Regions from separate parts of the Arthrobacter jiangjiafuii genome, predicted to be linked through region 2. Evidence: predicted binding sites of a transcription regulator. Region 2 holds the regulator's gene; the other holds the start of a gene.

Region 1 (8,893 bases), 290 kb from region 2:
GTTACCTCGCCGGCCTGCGGAACGGCCTGCGCAGTGCCGGCATCAATCGCCGACAGGGTCTGCGCCAGCAGCACGGCGCCGCTGTGCGAGAGCCGTTCCAGCAGCGCACCGCTGGTGTCCTCGGGATGCAGGGTCTCGGTCAGCTGCCCGTACACCGGTCCGGTGTCCAGGCCCTTTTCGAGCAGGAAGGTGGAGGCTCCGGTGACGTCATCGCCGTTGATCACGGCGTGCTGCACCGGTGCCGCGCCACGCCAGGCGGGAAGCAGCGAAAAGTGCAGGTTGATCCAGCCGTGGGCGGGAATGGTCAGGGCCCGCTCGGGGATCAGCCCGCCGTACGCGACGATCGCGGCCACATCGGGGTTGGCGGCCTGGATGGCGGCGACGGCGTCGTCGTCAATCTTCGCCGCGCGGATCACGGGCAGGCCCAGTTCCTCGGCGCGGGCGGCAACGGGCGACGGCGTGAGCGTGCGCTTGCGGCCCAGCGGCGCGTCGGGGCGGGTCAGGACGGCGACGACGTCGAAGCCGGCTGCCAGCAGGGCGTCCAGGGACGGGACGGCAACGGACGGGGTGCCGGCGAAAAGTACGCGCATGGCCACGGGCCGTTAGGCCTGTCCGCCGAAGGAGGATCCGGCGCCGAAGGACCCGCCGCCGAAGCTGGAGCCCACTGTCTGGGCGCGCTCCGCCGTCGTGCGTCCGGCGATGGTTTCGTAGTCGGCCTGGCGGATGGCACGCAGGGCTTTTTTGCGGTTCTCGCCCTCCAGCCGGTCGATGTAGAGCACGCCGTCCAGGTGGTCGGTTTCGTGCTGGAAGCAACGGGCCAGCATTCCTTCGCCCTCAATGGTTACCGGGTTGCCGAACTTGTCGACGCCCGTGACCTTGGTCCAGCGGTAGCGCGGCACCGGATAGCCCAGTCCGGGGATGGACAGGCAGCCTTCGACCTGGTCCTCCTGGCGGTCTTCGCTCAGCTCCAGGACCGGGTTGACGACGTGTCCGGACTGTCCGTCGATCCGGTAGGTGAAGACGCGGAGGCTGACGCCTACCTGCGGTGCGGCCAGGCCAGCACCTTCAACGTCCTCCATCGTCTCTTCCATGTCGGCGACGAGCTTGGCCAGTTCCGGCCCGAATTCCGTGACTTCCTCAGCAGGGGTCCTCAGGACGGGGTCGCCGATAATCCGGATGTTCAGGATTGCCATCTAGGGTTCGTTCCTTACTCGTAACTGCTGACTGACTGTCGTGAAGAGTGAAGTGGGGCTCTGCGCCTGTGGTGCTGTGCTGCTTTGGTGCTGTGGTGAACTGGTGCCGGCGCAGGTGTTGACCGCCTGGCCGCAACAGGCGCACCACAGATAAGCCCGGTACCCAGTCTAGTTGGGCCGGACCGAATGCAACGCCCTGGCCGTGGCCACAGGTGCGTGCAGGCTTCTGCCTGCAGGGTTTTGCTGGCAGGTTTGGGGGGTTAGCGGGCCTAGGAGACGGAGGCCTGCGGTGCCCGCACCGCATGGGAGCCGACGGCGGGCGGTGCGATGGGCAGCAGCGCTCGTCCGGCAGCGGCGACGTCGTAAGAGGTCTGCCAAAGCCGGCGCAGGGCACAGAACTTGAACCAGTGCTGCGGAAGGACGGCGGGGTTGGCGCGCATGGGCCGGACTTCGGTCTGGCCGACGGCGACGCCGAGCAGCAGCGGATCCTCCCCATAGGCCCAGGGCTCCCACACACCGTTTCCGGCGTCCACGAGCGACTCCTTGGCCTTCATTCCGGCGACCAGCTGCATGACGACCTTGTCATCCAGGGGCTTGACCTGCCCGTCGCGGTCGGTGTTCTTGGTCTTGTAGTCGATCAGGCAGAGCCGGCCGTTGATGCGCGCCACCAGGTCCAGGGTTCCGGCGTAGCCCACTTCGTCGTTCCAGACGGTGATCTCCGGCGCGAGGGGCTCTACCTGGTACAGGTCCCACCACTCGTCGAAGCGGTCGGCAAACTGATGTTCGCCATGTTCCTGCAGGGCGGTGCGGGCTGCTTCAAGCTGATGGGGAAGGTCCAATGCACGCAGGGAGACCTGCTCGCAGTAGTGGTGGACCCGGGTTCCGCGTTCTGCGGCCTGGTCCCGATACCGTTCCGAGGCACGCGAGGCTTCCTTGACGATGCTGCGCATAGCCCCCGGATTTCCCAGGCTGGCTGCAAGTTTGGGATCTTTCGCCACGGCTGTGGCCGCCATGTGGCTGTGCCAGCCGTCCAGTGAGGTTGAACCCTGCGCAATAACCGTGGTGATGGAGGGTACCGAGGGAGGCGTGGAGAGGGATCGGGAGTACATCCGCCCGAATTCCGTTGCATGTGCCAGAGCTGGATCAGTCATATCTTCAGTCTGTCATCCGGCACCGACGTTTTCCGATTCCGGTGTCTGTGCGGGGTGTTTACGCTCCTGCGGCGCCTATGCGCTCGTGCAGGGGTTCTTACTCGTGCAGGGTTCTGCAGGGTACTAAGGGGTGGGCGATACTGGGTTCGAACCAGTGACCTCTTCGGTGTGAACGAAGCGCGCTACCACTGCGCCAATCGCCCCCTTGCCGCTGTTGTTTTCACAACTGCAACGTCTAAAGATGCTAGCCCAGATCGCGGCCGACTCCAAACCGCGTCCGGCGACACCCGTCGATGTCTGTCATAGGGCCGACCCGGGAAGTTTCGCCGCCGGTCCATCGCCATCATCATGGCCGCCACCTTTTCTTGCTTTACTTGCCGGCACTGGGCTTTCAATGCTACTTGGGCTACTTGGGCTTACCTCAGGTTGCCCTTGCTTGGCTGGGAGTCCCCATTGGCCGGCGCGGCCTGCCTGCCTGCCACCTACTGGTGCGGCACCCGCTTTCGCCGCGCACCCAGCCCCACCCGTCGTCGTCGTGCCCGTGGAAGGTGGAACGCCGCAGTTTCCCCTGTTCCTGGCTCAACCCCCGGCTGACCTGCGTCGACAAAGCAGCCCGCCGAGGGAGGACCAATCGGCGCCAAAAATGCGCCGATTGGACGAACCTCGAAACGTCCAGTAGAGTTTTTCTTCGTTGGAAAGCGGGAGTTCGCCGCGAAAAGCGAAAGCGATTCGAGTCGATCACACGAACTTCTTCAGCATGCGGACGTAGCTCAGCTGGCTAGAGCACCACCTTGCCAAGGTGGATGTCGCGGGTTCGAATCCCGTCGTCCGCTCGCAAGTCACTGTAAAACCGGTTGATGTTGACCGGCCGGCCTATGCTTATGCAGTGGTCACGGTGGGGTGGCCGAGAGGCGAGGCAGCGGCCTGCAAAGCCGTATACGCGGGTTCGAATCCCGTCCCCACCTCCACGGCTGACTTGCAAGCCCTTTGGGCGCGATTGGCGCAGCGGTAGCGCGCTTCCCTGACACGGAAGAGGTCACTGGTTCGATCCCAGTATCGCGCACTACAGTTTCGGCGTTTTGGCGCACAACTGTGTTTTTGCGGACGTAGCTCAGCTGGCTAGAGCACCACCTTGCCAAGGTGGATGTCGCGGGTTCGAATCCCGTCGTCCGCTCTCTTGACTGCATCGAAGACTCCCCTGGGAGCATTTGATGCATCAAGCGCGATTGGCGCAGCGGTAGCGCGCTTCCCTGACACGGAAGAGGTCACTGGTTCGATCCCAGTATCGCGCACGGACAGTTTCGACTGTCTTGTTTTGCGGACGTAGCTCAGCTGGCTAGAGCACCACCTTGCCAAGGTGGATGTCGCGGGTTCGAATCCCGTCGTCCGCTCGCACTGTTGCTCTTCGGAGTGACGCCGGAAGGAGCAGGCCATTTGGTCTGCTCCTTCTGCGTTTAACGCTCGTTTTATTTTGGCGTTTTGTTCTGGGTGTTTGGAATCTTTACCCCGTGCCCGCCAGTATTCGGCGCGCTGGCGGAGGACAAACCGGGCCAGCAGGGCTATGAAGACTCCGGTCAGGACTACTTGCAGGCCGAGGATGAGCCAGCTCCACGGCCAGGTACGGCAGGAGGATATACACCCGCGAAACGGTCACTGTGATGAACATCGCCGCCAGTATGAGCCGGCGTTGTTTCCGGTTCCGTTCTTTAATTTCCTGCCCGGGGAAGTCCTACTCAGCCTCTCCTCCCCAAACCACTCCTCCACAGGTGTCCTACTGTTCCGCGGGCCGGTTGCTTTTCCACATAATCGAACAAAGATTCGAACCTTCCTGGCATTCCTGAAAGCTTGATCCTATGGACGATGAACGGGAAGCACAGGAGGCACGGCACTCCGGGACGGGCACGGTGGAGCTCGACGGCGTCGTGGCAGTGGTCCGGGAACTCACCACCCGCCTGCACCGCGGGCTGCCCGGCCGGGACCCGGCAGAACTGGTATCGCTGGCCTCGAGCATCGAAGACCTCTCCCGGCTGGTTGACCATCTTCAGGTCGTAACCGCCGCGGCCATGGATAGAGGACGGATCGCCGCCGAAGTATCCGATTCCTGGACGACGCCGGAGGGAGACATCCAGCAGGAATACAAGAACACCGCCGACTATCTAAGGCACCGGCTGCGCATCAGCCGCCGGGAAGCCTGGCGAAGGATACGGCTTGGGTCAACCCTCTCCCCCGCCACCAGCCTGACCGGCCAGCAGATCGAGCCCGAACTGGGCGTGCTGGCTGACAGCGCAGCACGGGGACTGCTCTCCGGGCAGGCTGCACAGACAGTCAGCATGGCGATGAAGCGCGTGCAGGGGTGCGGCACTGCGGAGGAGCGGGCAGCCATGGAGTCAGCGCTAACCGAGGTAGCCGTCAGCCAGGATCTGGATGCCCTCAACGTTGTGGCCAGCGCCTGGATCAATCACGTTGATCCGGATGGGACGGCACCGTCTGAACAGCAGAAGGCCGAACTCCAGGGACTGTTTGTCCGCCGGAAATACCGCGGCCTGCACCGGCTGGACATTTTTGCCACGGAAGACCAATTCGAAACCCTCATGACCGCCCTGACTCCGGAGGCAAGCCCACGCACAGGGCAATGCGCCGGCAGCGTCGCAACAGCTACTGGTGACGCCGCCGCTGCCGCTGGAGGGACCTGCGTGGACCTCGAAGGTAAGGAACGTGCGGTCCCGCCAGATCCCAGGAGCCATGCGCAGAAGTGCTTGGATGGATTGGTTGCGTCCTGCCGGATCGCCCTTGCATCAGGCCAGCTCCCTGCCCACGGGGGATCCAAACCCCAGGTTCTCGCCATCATCCCGTACGAGCAGCTCAGTGAGCGGGTCGCGCGGACGGCTGGCGCATCCAGCGGAAGATCTCAAGGGAGCGCAATGCTCACCTTTGCCGGACCCACCCCGGCCCGCCAGATCCGGCGCCTGGCCTGCGAAGCGGACATCCTTCCCGTAGTCCTGAGTGGAGATGGCCGCATCCTCGATGTTGGCACTGCAGCCCGCTACTTCCCGCCGCACCTTCGGAAAGCCCTCATCGCCAGGGACGGCGGGTGCGCCTTCCCCGGATGCACGGCTCCTGCTCCATGGTGCGAAGCCCACCACATCGAGTATTACTCCCGCGGCGGGACTACCGGCACAGACAATGGCGTGATGCTGTGCGGATTCCACCACCATTTGATTCATGGTGAGAAGTGGCGCATCACCATTCGGAAAGGAGTCCCCTGGTTTGTTCCGCCCACCTATGTTGATCCGTTTCAGACACCATTGCGCAATACGTTCTTTCATCCGTTTCGTCGGCCGCTGCTGTCTGGTTGAATCGGTCTCCACATTCTCCGGACTGAATCAGTCCACTTTCCGCGCTGGAGGTGTCCACGTTATCCGGACTGCAGGGCTCCCCCGGCCTCCCCGGCCGCCCCGGCCTCCCCGGATTCCCATGGCTCCCAGGCCTCCGGGCAGACAAGCCCAAAGCGGAAGTCCTTGGTCAGACTTATCAGTTGACTTACGATTGATGGGAACGGGAAACGTTTGGTTTCCCCTGCGAAAGGAGGTGTCCGTGTCTGTATTTGACGGGCTCAAGGGCAAGGCCGGCGAGCTGAAGGACAAGGCTACTGAGCTTGTGGGCGGAAACGCCGACAAGATCAAGGGCGGTATCGATCACGCAGGAAAGTTCGTCGACCAGAAAACCGGCGGCAAGTACTCCGACAAGATCGGTAACTTCCAGACCAAGGCCTCGGAAGCGGTAGACAAGGTCGACCGCAAGGAAGGTCCCGGCACAGGAACCGAACCCGGACAGACTCCTCCGGCCGTATAGCTTCAGAGCACGACGAAGGCCCTGGTTCCGCTCACAAGGCGGAGCCAGGGCCCTTCGTCATTTAAAGTGCCTTCGTGCGCCTAAAGTGCCCTCGTGGGCCGCTCAGGAAACAGGGATGGTGTATTCCCAGGGCTCGTTGACGTACTTGATCTCCACTGTCGTAGGGCGCTCCGTCACGCCGGCAGGCAGAGGAACGGTATGCGTGGTGGGAGCAATATCGGCAGTGCACGGACCCTCGGCAGAAGCATCGAGAGCAATGGCGATGGTGCCCGCGGAGGTCGCCTCCACGCCGGCCACCACAGGCGGGCAACTGGAACTGCCATAGGTGACCAGGCTCAGGTTTCCTTTGCCGTCGAGGCTGGCAGCAGGCTTCGGGTCCAGATCGACCTCACCTATGAAGGTAGCCTCACCGGAAGGAACCAGCGGCTCAGGGCCGGGCTGCGCGGGACCCACCAACCCAGGCCCGGGAGAATCAGGATCCGCCCCGGGGCCGACTGCCGCGCAACCGGCCAGGACCAGCACCGCGAGTAACGTGGCCGGAAGTACCCTCGCGGAGGCTGGTCGGATGCTCATAGACCCATTCGGGCCTACGGCCAAGCGTTGGACCTACGGCTGAGCGGTAGATCTACGGCAATGCAAACAGCGGTTAGGCTGCTTCGCCCGTCTGGCCTTCGCGCGCCAGGGCGGTCAGTCGCGAAACGGCGCGGAAGTACTTCTTCATGTACCCGCCGTTCATCATTTCCTCCGTGAAGAGCTGATCAAACGGAACACCGCTGGCGAGGATCGGAACATCCTTGTCGTACAGCCGGTCGGCCAGCACCACAAAGCGCAGGGCAACGGACTGCTCAGTGATGGTTCCAACGTTGTGCCACGCCACGGCATCGACACCCTCGATCAGCTGGCGGTAGCGGCTCGGGTGCACGGTGGAGAGGTGGTTGATCAGCGTGCTGAAATCATCGTCCGCAACAACCTTGCCGCTGAATTCGGCCGCCACACGGTCAGCGAGCTCATCCTCGGCTACGGGGTCGGGAGACTGCGGAAGCCCGCGGTGCCGGTAATCCTCGCCGTCGATCCGCACAACGTCGAACTGGTCAGCCAGGACCTGGATCTCCCGCTGGAAGTCGACGGCGGCAAACCGGCCTTCACCGAGGGAACCGGGCAGGGTGTTGGACGTGGCAGCAAGCTTGACGCCGGCATCGGCCAGTTCCCGCATCAGGCGGGACATCAGGACAGTGTCTCCGGGATCGTCGAGCTCGAACTCGTCAATGCAGACCAGCTTGTACGTGCTGAGCGCATCAACGGTCTTGCGGAAGGACAGCGCACCGACGAGGTTCGTGTACTCGACAAAGGTGCCGAAGGCCTTGGGGCCCTCCACCGCATGCCAGAGGGATGCCAGCAGGTGGGTCTTTCCGACACCGAAACCACCATCCAGATAGAACCCCGCCTTGGAGTCGGGCTTCCTGGCGCCGAAGAGCTTGCGCAGACCGGTCGGTTCGGGCACGTCGACGGCGGCAGCAAAGTTTTCCATCGAGGAAACCGCATGCGCCTGCGAGGGCTGCGACGGATCCGGACGGTAGCTGTCAAAGGACACGCTGCCGAAGCGGGGCGAAGGGTAGAACCCCTTCAATAGTTCATCCGTCGAGACCCGGGGAGTCCGCTCTGCAAGGTGCTCCACTTGTGCCACTGTGCGCAATCCGTCCATCCAAGGTAATAGGTGTCAAAGTCAAGGTGCCAAAAGGATCCCACACGGTGGTGCGGCCAGTGGTACCAGATCAGCCGCCGGCAAATGCCGCCGTTGCAACGATACGCCAACAGCCGCCCGGCGGCTGGATTCGCGAAGCCCGGTTTCCACGTTTCCCAGCCGTGCCTGGCGCTCCAAGCAGTGTTTCGGAAGTTTTCGCACCCGCTCATCGTTAGGCTAGAGGTAAGCCCGTGCCGCCGCTTGTGCGTCCGGCAGCAGCAGCTCCGCTTTTTAGAAAGAGACCCCGTACATGTCGCTTGCCCCTGACACCGCATCCAAGTTCGCCGAATATGCCCACCCCGAACGGCTCGTGTCCACCACGTGGCTGGCCGAGAACCTGGGAACGGACGGGCTCGTGGTCCTGGAATCCAACGAGGACATCCTGCTCTACGAAACGGGCCACATCCCGGGTGCACGGAAGATCGACTGGCATACCGACCTGAACGACGCCGATACGCGGGATTTCGTGGACGGTGAGGCTTTCGCCGCGCTCATGTCCCGCAAGGGCATTTCCCGCGACTCGACGGTGGTCATCTACGGCGACAAGAGCAACTGGTGGGCCGCCTATGCGCTCTGGGTGTTCACGCTGTTCGGCCACGAAGACGTGCGCCTGCTCGACGGCGGGCGGGACAAGTGGATCGCTGAAGGCCGCGAGACGACCACGGACAAGCCCGACGTCACCGCCACCGACTATCCCGTCGTCGAACGCAATGACGAGCCGATCCGCGCCTACCTGCCCGACGTCCTCGCGCACCTGGGCAAGGGCCCGCTGATCGATGTCCGCTCCCCCGCCGAATACACCGGCGACCGCACGCACATGCCCGATTACATGGACGAGGGTGCCATGAAGGGCGGGCACATTCCCACCGCGGCATCGGTGCCGTGGGGCAAGGCAGCCGCTGAAGACGGCACCTTCCGCACCCGGCCCGAGCTCGAGGCGCTGTACCAGGACCAGG
Region 2 (8,893 bases):
CGCGGGCACCGGGGGATTTCAGGGCCATGGTCAGCGCAATCGGCCCCCAGCCGCAGCCAATGTCGAGCAGGTTGCCTGCGGGTGACGGATCGGGGACCTCGTCCAGCAGGATCACGGTTCCCTTGTCGATGGCATCGGGACTGAAGATCCCGCCGGAGGTCACCAGGGTCCGCTCGACGCCGTCGAGGGTAACTCGTAGCGGCCTGCGGACCTCGGGGCCCGAGGGCCGTGAACTGAAGTAATGGTCTGAACCCATAACAAACCAGATTAGTGGGTCTGCGCCGGGCTGGTGAAACCGGAGGCCGGAGCGGGAACACTCGCCCAAATGTCCGTGCACTGACTTACCATGGAGAACACGGCTTATAAGGAGATTATGACGATCAACAATTCCCGTCCTGGCACGTCCGGTTCCGCCCAGCCCAACTCGGAGCTGAGCCCGGAGGATATCCAGGGGGTCATTGACAGGATCCTCGCCAAGGAAGATGCAGCCGAGGCCAAGGCGCCCGACGGCAACGCACCCCGGGGCAGGGCCCAAGCACTGTCCATGGACGATGCAGGCCACTCGGAGCACGACGGCGACCAGGAGGATCTGCGCGAACGCCACGCCCTGCGGCGCGTGGCCGGGCTGTCCACCGAACTCGAAGACGTCACCGAAGTCGAATACCGCCAGCTGCGCCTGGAGCGCGTGGTACTGGCCGGTCTGTGGAGCGAGGGAACAGCGGCCGACGCCGAGAATTCGCTGCAGGAGCTGGCCGCGCTGGCCGAGACCGCGGGCTCCGAGGTGCTCGACGGCATCATCCAGCGGCGCCTGAAGCCGGATCCGGGCACCTTCCTGGGCTCGGGCAAGGCGCAGGAGCTCAAGGACATCGTTGCTGCCACCGGCGCGGATACCGTGATCGTGGACAGCGAGCTGTCCCCGTCGCAGCGCCGCGGCCTGGAGGACATCGTCAAGGTCAAGGTCATTGACCGCACCGCGCTGATCCTGGACATCTTCGCCCAGCATGCCAAGTCCCGTGAGGGCAAGGCCCAGGTGGAGCTCGCGCAGCTGGAGTACCTGCTGCCGCGCCTGCGCGGCTGGGGTGAATCCATGTCCCGCCAGGCAGGTGGCCAGGTGGGCAGCGCCGGCGCCGGCATGGGGTCGCGTGGTCCCGGTGAAACCAAGATTGAACTGGACCGGCGGAAGATCCGTACCCGGATGGCGAAACTGCGGCGCGAAATCGCCGGCATGAAGCCCGCCCGGGAAACCAAGCGGGCCAACCGGCATCGCAACCAGGTGCCCTCCGTGGCCATTGCCGGCTACACCAACGCCGGCAAGTCCTCGCTGCTGAACCGGCTTACGGACGCCGGGGTGCTGGTGGAGAACGCCCTGTTCGCCACGCTGGATCCGACCATCCGCAAGGCACAGACCGAAGACGGCATCGGCTACACGCTGGCCGACACCGTCGGTTTTGTGCGGTCCCTGCCGACCCAGCTGGTGGAGGCCTTCCGCTCCACCCTGGAGGAGGTGGCCGACGCCGATCTGATCCTGCACGTGGTGGATGCCTCGCATCCGGATCCCGAGGGCCAGATCGCTGCTGTTCGCACCGTGCTCAGCGATGTGGACGCCCGGAACGTGCCTGAGATCATCGTGCTCAACAAGGCCGACGCCGCCGATCCGTTTGTCTTGGAACGGCTGCGCCAGAAGGAACGCCGCCACGTTGTGGTGTCCGCCCGGACCGGCGAGGGTCTGGATGACCTGCTGCAGGCCATCTCCGAAGGCATTCCGCGCCCCGGCGTGGACCTGCAGCTGCTGGTGCCCTACGAACGCGGCGACGTTGTTTCCCGGCTGCACAGCTCTGACACCGAAATCCTCTCCGTGGAGCATTCCGAGGAAGGCACCCGCCTGCACGTAATGGTCCGCGAAGGCCTGGCATCTGATCTGGAGCCGTTCGTCACCCATGAGTAAAGACACCACCGGCGACGTCCTGGAACTGCTGGACGCCGCCGTCGCCGGCATGGGCGGGCAGAACCGTCCCGGCCAGCATGAAATGGCCCGCCAGGTCACGCACGCCATTGATGAAGGACAGCACCTTCTGGTGCAGGCCGGGACCGGCACCGGCAAGTCGCTGGCCTATCTGGTGCCGCTGATCCATCACGCCCTGGACAGCACCAAGCCCACGCTCGTCTCCACCGCCACCCTGGCGCTGCAGTCCCAGATTGTCGGGCGTGACCTGCCGCGCCTGCTCAAGACCCTCAAGCCCAAGCTGCCGCGCGAGGTTGACGTGGCGCTGCTCAAGGGCCGAAGCAACTACGTGTGCCTGCACAAGACCGGCGGGGGCTTCCCGGAAGATGAGGATCCGGGCGGTGTCCTGTTCACCATGGGGGAGGACCGCGCCGTGGCCCACCCCTCTCCAGCTCCCACCTCGCCCATGGGGCGGGAAGTGCTCCGGCTGCGTGAATGGGCTGAGGAGACCGACACCGGAGACCGCGACGATCTGGTGCCCGGTGTCAGCGACAAAGCGTGGCGCCAGGTATCGGTAACGTCCATGGAGTGCCTCGGTGCGCAGAAATGCCCTGTCGCCGCCGAGTGTTTCAGCGAGCGTGCGCGCGCGCAGGCGGCCGTGGCCGACGTCGTCATTACCAACCACGCGATGCTGGCCATTGCCGCGTTCGAAGGTCTGGCCGTGCTGCCGGACTACGACGTCGTTGTCATCGATGAAGCCCACGAACTGCAGGACCGGGTCACCGGTGCCGTGACCGGTCAGTTGTCCGGAACAGTGATTTCCGCGGCGGTGACGGCTGCCCGGAAGCACACCTCGGCCAGTGTGGAGGAGCTGGCGCAGGCCGCCCGCGCCTTTGAGAAGTCGATGGAGGACGTCCCCTCCGGACTGCTGCCCAGCGGCTTGAACGAAGAACAGGGGCAGGCGGTGGCCCGGGTGCGTGAAGCGTGCCGGGTGGCGCTGTCCGATTCCAAGCCAGAACCCGGGGAAACGGCCGACGGCGGCCGCCAGACGGCGCGCTCGAGGCTGATGGCCGTCCTCGCAATCTGCGAGCGGTTGGTCCTGGCGCCGGATGCGGGAGAAGTCATCTGGGCCTCACGCCCCAGTTCCTTCTCGCCCTCGGGCGGATATTCGCCGCCGGATGAAACGGCACCGGCCACCCTGAACGTGGCACCGCTGTCCGTGGCCGGACGCCTGCGCGAGGGCCTGTTTGACGGACACACCGTGGTGCTGACCTCTGCGACCCTGGCGATTGGCTCCGAATTCGGGCCCGTGGCCGGAGCCCTGGGGCTGCTCGGCCCGGGAGCGCCTGCCTGGACCGGCACCGACGTCGGCAGCCCCTTCGACTATCCGCGGCAGGGCGTGCTGTATGTCGCGAAGGACCTGCCCAAGCCTGAGCGCGGCACCTCCGAAGCGCAGCTGGATGAAATCGAGGCGCTCCTGACGGCATCCAACGGGGGAGCGTTGGGGTTGTTCTCGTCCCGGCGGGCCGCCGAAGACGCAGCCGACGCCATGCGGTCCCGCGTGGATTTCCCGATCCTGTGCCAGGGCGAGAACTCCATGTCGGCGCTGGTGAAGCAGTTCTCAGAGGAGCCTGACACCTGCCTGTTCGGAACCATGTCACTCTGGCAGGGCGTTGACGTGCCCGGTGACTCGTGCCGGCTGGTGATGATCGACCGGATTCCGTTCCCGCGCCCCGATGATCCGCTGATGACGGCGCGCACCCGCGCCGTGGCGAAGGCCGGCGGGAACGGTTTTATGTCCGTTGCCGCGACCCATGCCGCCGTGCGGCTCGCTCAGGGAGCCGGACGCCTTATCCGCGCCTCCGGCGACCGCGGTGTGGTCGCCATCCTTGATTCACGGATGGCGACGGCGCGCTATGGCAGTTTCCTTCGGGCCGCCCTGCCCCCGTTCTGGTCCACCACTGACCGTTCTGTGGTGCTCAAGGTCCTGGGCCGTCTTGCGGAACAGTCCGGTGGGCAGGAAGTGCAGCGCACCGCCCGGAAGTAAGTGATCCCTGCGGAAGGGACAGAGTGCGGAAGTAACGTGTTCGGAAGTATCCGCGTGGGCAGACGCCAAAGGCGGATACGCCAAAGGCGGCCGGAATCCATCCGGCCGCCTTTTGTATCTGCAACCTCTGCGGGATTGTCCGGCTCTGGCGTCTGTTCCCTTTGTGGGCCGCCGAACCGGGAGAAGCTGCTAGAGCGAGCGCATCACGGAGACTACCTTGCCCATGATCACCGCGTGGTCGCCCACGATGGGCTCATAGCGGGTGTTCTGGGGCAGCAGCCAGGTGTGGCCGTTGCGCTGCCGGAAGGTCTTCACTGTGGCTTCGTCGTCAAGCAGTGCTGCAACGATGTCGCCGTTGTCGGCGGTGGGCTGCCGGCGGACGACCACCCAGTCGCCGTCGCAGATTGCCGCATCGACCATCGAATCACCCGAGACCCTGAGCATGAAGAGGTCGCCGTGACCCACCAGCTGCCGCGGCAGGGGCATGATGTCCTCCACCACCTGCTCCGCGAGGATCGGCCCGCCTGCGGCGATGCGGCCGACAAGGGGAACCATGGCCGTATCCACGGAGGTGGAGAGCTCGGTGACCGAGGCCAGCGGTGCGGAATAATCCTGTCCGGAGCGCCCTTCGGCGTTACCTGCGATCCCTTGGGCCCGGCCGCCGGCCGACGTGTCCGGGGAAACCCCTGTGCCGAAGGCTGATCCGCCCGCTGCCGGATCTTCAGCCTTGCCGTCGCGCAGCATCAAGGGGATAAGGATCTCCATGGCACGGGGGCGCTTGGGGTCGCGGCGGATGTAGCCCAGCTTCTCCAGCTGGACCAGCTGATGGGTCACGCTGGACAGGCTGGCCAGCCCCACCGTGTCGCCGATTTCGCGCATGGTGGGCGGGTACCCGTTGGTGCTAACGGACCGCTGGATCATCTCGAGCACCGTTTTTTGCCGGGGGGTGAGCCCTTTGGGACGCACGGCTGCGGCGGCTGGCTGATTGGTGCTGTCTTCGGAAACAGTCCTGCGGGCCACGGTGGGTTTCCCTTCGGGTCAGCTGGCCGGGTTGGCCGGGAGCTGGTCGGTGAATGGTGGAGCAGCCGGAACGCTGTGCAAGCCGCGCCGGCCGTTGTGTCAGAGGCAGGTGGTTCAGTGTTCCATATCGGCCGAAGCGGGACTTTTGTCCCGGGTCAGCCGGCTGGCACCGGATCAACCTCTTACTGGTACAACGCTAGGCGAGTAGGGGAAGCTTTTCAAACATTTGTTCGAGTGAGTCTCGACTTTGTTAGTAGATAGGTGCTAGAAATAACTCAGCAAGGAATCGAACATAGTTTCGACCCAGCAGGATACGGGGACGAAAATATGCGAGATGGCCGCCAAATGTTCGAATACAGCTTCGGGTTCCTTCCGTAGCGATCGAGCCGGAAAGGTGATGTTATGCCCGTCCCTACACTTCTCACTACCCCTGGACTTTCCCCCGCTTCGGAACTTCGCAGTACCTCGGAAGTTCCGTCCGCCGGAGATCCATCTGCCCTTGATACGGCGAGCCCGGCCAGCCCGGCTGCACCCTTGCGGTTGACCCGCCGCGGGCGCCTGGTGCTTATTGGCCTTCCTGCGATGCTCACCGCAGCGGCCGCACTCACCATGCTCGGGTTCTTCACAGCTCCGGCCATGGCATCCAACGGCGGACCGGACGTCACCCGGACAGTCCAGGTCAGCGTCGGACCCGGCGAGTCTCTCTGGGGGCTCGCACAGGAATACGCACCAGACCGGGATCCGCGGGCCGTTGTTGCCGACATGATTGAACTGAACAACCTGAGCGATGACCGTATCCCTGCCGGAGTTCAGCTGTTTATTCCGGTCGCCCGCTGACGCATTCTGCATTCGATCCGCACCGCGGTCGGACCTGCACTGCGTTCCGGCGCCCCGGCGTCGCCTCGCTACTCAGGGATACCCGCTAGCCAGGGCCGCCCCGCTGCCCAGAGCCGTCCGGCTTATGCAGAGCCTGCCGGTTCCGCCTATTGCGGAAAAAGGCCTGCCGAGCCCGCAACAATTCTTTCCCCTTCACCCCGCGGTCTTAAGCTGTACAGGTGACTGAACAGCTGGAGCGACTGAACCGACTTCCCCTGCGCGACGATCTGCGCGGCCTGACGCCCTACGGTGCGCCGCAGCTCGAAGTGCCCATCCTGCTGAACGTGAACGAAAATACCCATGGACTGCCCGAGCAGGTGCGCAAGGCCATCGTGGCTTCCGTGGAACAGGCGGTGGCAGGACTGAACCGCTACCCCGACCGTGAATTCACTGAACTGCGGGAACGGCTGGCCGGATATCTGGGCCACGGGCTGACACCCGATAACATCTGGGCCGGCAACGGCTCCAACGAGGTCCTGCAGCACATCCTCCAAGCCTTCGGCGGGCCCGGCCGGACCGCCATGAGCTTTCCTCCCACCTACTCGATGTACCCGCTGCTGGCCAGCGGCACCGGCACGCGCTACGTCACCGGCGTCCGCAGCGACGACTTCACCCTGACGCCGGAAGCCGCAGCGGAACAGGTCCGTGAGCAGGCTCCCAACATTGTCTTCCTCTGCACACCGAACAACCCCACGGGAACTGCACTGTCCCTGGACGTGGTGAAGGCGGTCTACGAAGCCGGAGAGGCTTCGTCCGCGATCGTGGTCGTGGACGAGGCCTACGGAGAGTTCTTCCATGCCGGAACACCCAGTGCCCTGGAGCTGCTGCCCGGTCGCGAACGGCTCATCGTGTCCCGCACCATGAGCAAGGCGTTTGCACTCGCCGGCGCCCGGGTGGGCTACATGGCAGCCGCACCGGAGGTCACGGACGCGCTGCGCCTGGTCCGGCTTCCGTACCACCTCTCGGCCATCACACAGGCCACGGCCAGTGCAGCCCTGGAGCACGCCGACGCATTGCTGGCCAACGTGGAAGCGATCAAGATCCAGCGCGACCGGATCGTGGCCGAACTGCAGGAACTGGGTCTGAAGCCGGCTCCCTCGGACGCGAACTTCGTGTTCTTCGGCGGTCTCGAAGATCCCCATGCTCTCTGGGAAGGCCTGCTCGAAGCCGGTGTGCTGGTCCGCGACGTCGGCATCCCCGGCCATCTGCGCGTGACGGCCGGAACGGAACCTGAAACCAGTGCCTTCCTGGCCCGGCTGCGCGAGCTCCTCGCTGCCGGCATCCGCTAGGCCGGTATCCGGCAGGCCGGTATCCGGCAGGCCGGGTATCCGCAGGGCCGGCCTGTGCCAGCGGCAGCGCCCGGGCAGGCTGCCTGTCCCCGGCGTCCAGGCAGGGGGACGCGCCTGTCACACTCAGGACGCACGGCGGTGCCGCGGAGCCCAGCCACTAAACTGTTACCAGAGACCACCTTCTTTCAAAGGAAAACCATGACCGTTCAGACCACCACCGGACGCACGGCCCGCCTCGAGCGGGTAACCAGCGAGTCGTCAGTGGTCGTCGAACTGGATCTGGACGGAACCGGCCAGTCCAACATCAGCACCTCGGTGCCGTTCTACGACCACATGCTCACGGCCCTGGCCAAGCACTCCCTGATCGACCTGACGGTCCAGGCCACCGGAGACACCCACATTGACGTCCACCACACCGTTGAGGATGTAGCCATCAGCATCGGTGAGGCGCTGAAGACCGCGCTGGGCACCAAGGCAGGCATCCGCCGCTTCGGCGAAGCCACGGTTCCCCTGGACGAGGCGCTGGCGAACGCCGTCGTCGACATTTCCGGGCGCCCCTACCTGGTGCATTCAGGTGAACCGGCAGGCCAGGAATACCACCTGATCGGCGGGCACTTCACCGGTTCCCTGACCCGTCACGTGTTCGAAGCGATCACACTGCACGCGCAGATCTGCCTGCACATGAGGGTCCTCGGCGGCCGCGATCCGCACCACATTGTCGAGGCCCAGTTCAAGGCCTTCGCCCGCGCGCTGCGTGCCGCCGTCGAGCCCGATCCCCGGGTGGACGGCATCCCCTCCACCAAGGGGGCCCTGTGAGTACCCGCAACGTCACAGTCCTGGACTACGGCTCGGGGAACATCCGCTCTGCCGTACGTGCACTGGAACATGTGGGTGCCAACGTCACGCTCAGCGCCAAGTCCGCTGACGTGCTCAACGCCGACGGACTGCTGGTCCCCGGTGTCGGTGCCTTCGCCGCCGTCATGCAGGGCCTGAAAGACGTGGACGCCCTGCGCATGATCGGCCGCCGCGTCGCAGGCGGACGCCCCGTTATGGGCATCTGCGTGGGCCTGCAGGTCCTCTTCGACGAGGGCGTGGAGCACGGTGTCCGCACCCCCGGCATGGGGGAGTGGCCCGGCGTCGTGGAACGTCTGGACGCCGACGTGGTGCCACACATGGGCTGGAACACGGTCCAGCCGCCGGAAGGCTCGCAGCTGTTCGCCGGCATCGAGGACGAACGCTTCTACTTTGTACACAGCTACGGCGTGCAGAAGTGGGACTTTGACGTCACCCAGCCGGCCATGCGCGCACCCCAGGTCACCTGGGCCGAACACGGCAGCCGCTTTGTGGCAGCCGTGGAAAACGGGCCTCTGACGGCCACGCAGTTCCATCCGGAAAAGTCCGGTGATGCCGGTGCGGCGTTGCTGGAAAACTGGCTGAAGACGCTGGGCTAGAGCTATGTGGAGCCTTATTCTCATGGGCCTGGCCGGCCTGCTGATCGGCGGCGCCATCTCGTTCCGCAGCCAGGGCATGTCCAAAATCATCATCGTCAGTTTCTGGATCCTGGCGGGCATGGCCCTGCTGGGCGCCTACCTCCTGATCGACACCGCGTAAACAACATCGCGTAAACAACCCCGCAAAATCAACTCCGCGCAGCCGACGCCGCGTAATCATCCCAACGGCACCGCGCCCCTCCGCCTCCACCACGGAAAGCAGAACCAT

Evidence for each region. Region 2 encodes LexA, which represses DNA repair genes until DNA is damaged. Its sites were predicted from a motif close to TCGAACANNTGTTCGA; they were not measured.
Region 1: KKR91_RS07225 (HNH endonuclease signature motif containing protein) is a predicted target of LexA. The motif match lies at 4,151-4,166, and genes of this name have one in related genera.

The regions. Positions count from the first base shown of each region.
Region 1 is NZ_CP076022.1:1,541,179-1,550,071, reverse strand. Features, by position in the region: gene fmt (methionyl-tRNA formyltransferase) at 1-590, opposite strand, end outside; gene def (peptide deformylase) at 603-1,193, opposite strand; gene KKR91_RS07265 (PD-(D/E)XK nuclease family protein) at 1,463-2,344, opposite strand; tRNA gene KKR91_RS07260 (tRNA-Val) at 2,476-2,547, opposite strand; tRNA gene KKR91_RS07255 (tRNA-Gly) at 3,104-3,177, shown strand; tRNA gene KKR91_RS07250 (tRNA-Cys) at 3,239-3,312, shown strand; tRNA gene KKR91_RS07245 (tRNA-Val) at 3,336-3,407, shown strand; tRNA gene KKR91_RS07240 (tRNA-Gly) at 3,445-3,518, shown strand; tRNA gene KKR91_RS07235 (tRNA-Val) at 3,565-3,636, shown strand; tRNA gene KKR91_RS07230 (tRNA-Gly) at 3,662-3,735, shown strand; gene KKR91_RS07225 (HNH endonuclease signature motif containing protein) at 4,198-5,700, shown strand; gene KKR91_RS07220 (antitoxin) at 5,939-6,196, shown strand; gene KKR91_RS07215 (hypothetical protein) at 6,299-6,769, opposite strand; gene zapE (cell division protein ZapE) at 6,843-7,880, opposite strand; gene KKR91_RS07205 (sulfurtransferase) at 8,188-8,893, shown strand, end outside.
Region 2 is NZ_CP076022.1:1,250,713-1,259,605, forward strand. Features, by position in the region: gene KKR91_RS05905 (class I SAM-dependent methyltransferase) at 1-256, opposite strand, end outside; gene hflX (GTPase HflX) at 374-1,945, shown strand; gene KKR91_RS05915 (ATP-dependent DNA helicase) at 1,938-3,989, shown strand; gene lexA (transcriptional repressor LexA) at 4,179-5,009, opposite strand; gene KKR91_RS16980 (LysM peptidoglycan-binding domain-containing protein) at 5,592-5,846, shown strand; gene KKR91_RS05930 (histidinol-phosphate transaminase) at 6,065-7,174, shown strand; gene hisB (imidazoleglycerol-phosphate dehydratase HisB) at 7,373-7,990, shown strand; gene hisH (imidazole glycerol phosphate synthase subunit HisH) at 7,987-8,625, shown strand; gene KKR91_RS05945 (hypothetical protein) at 8,630-8,785, shown strand; gene priA (bifunctional 1-(5-phosphoribosyl)-5-((5-phosphoribosylamino)methylideneamino)imidazole-4-carboxamide isomerase/phosphoribosylanthranilate isomerase PriA) at 8,892-8,893, shown strand, end outside.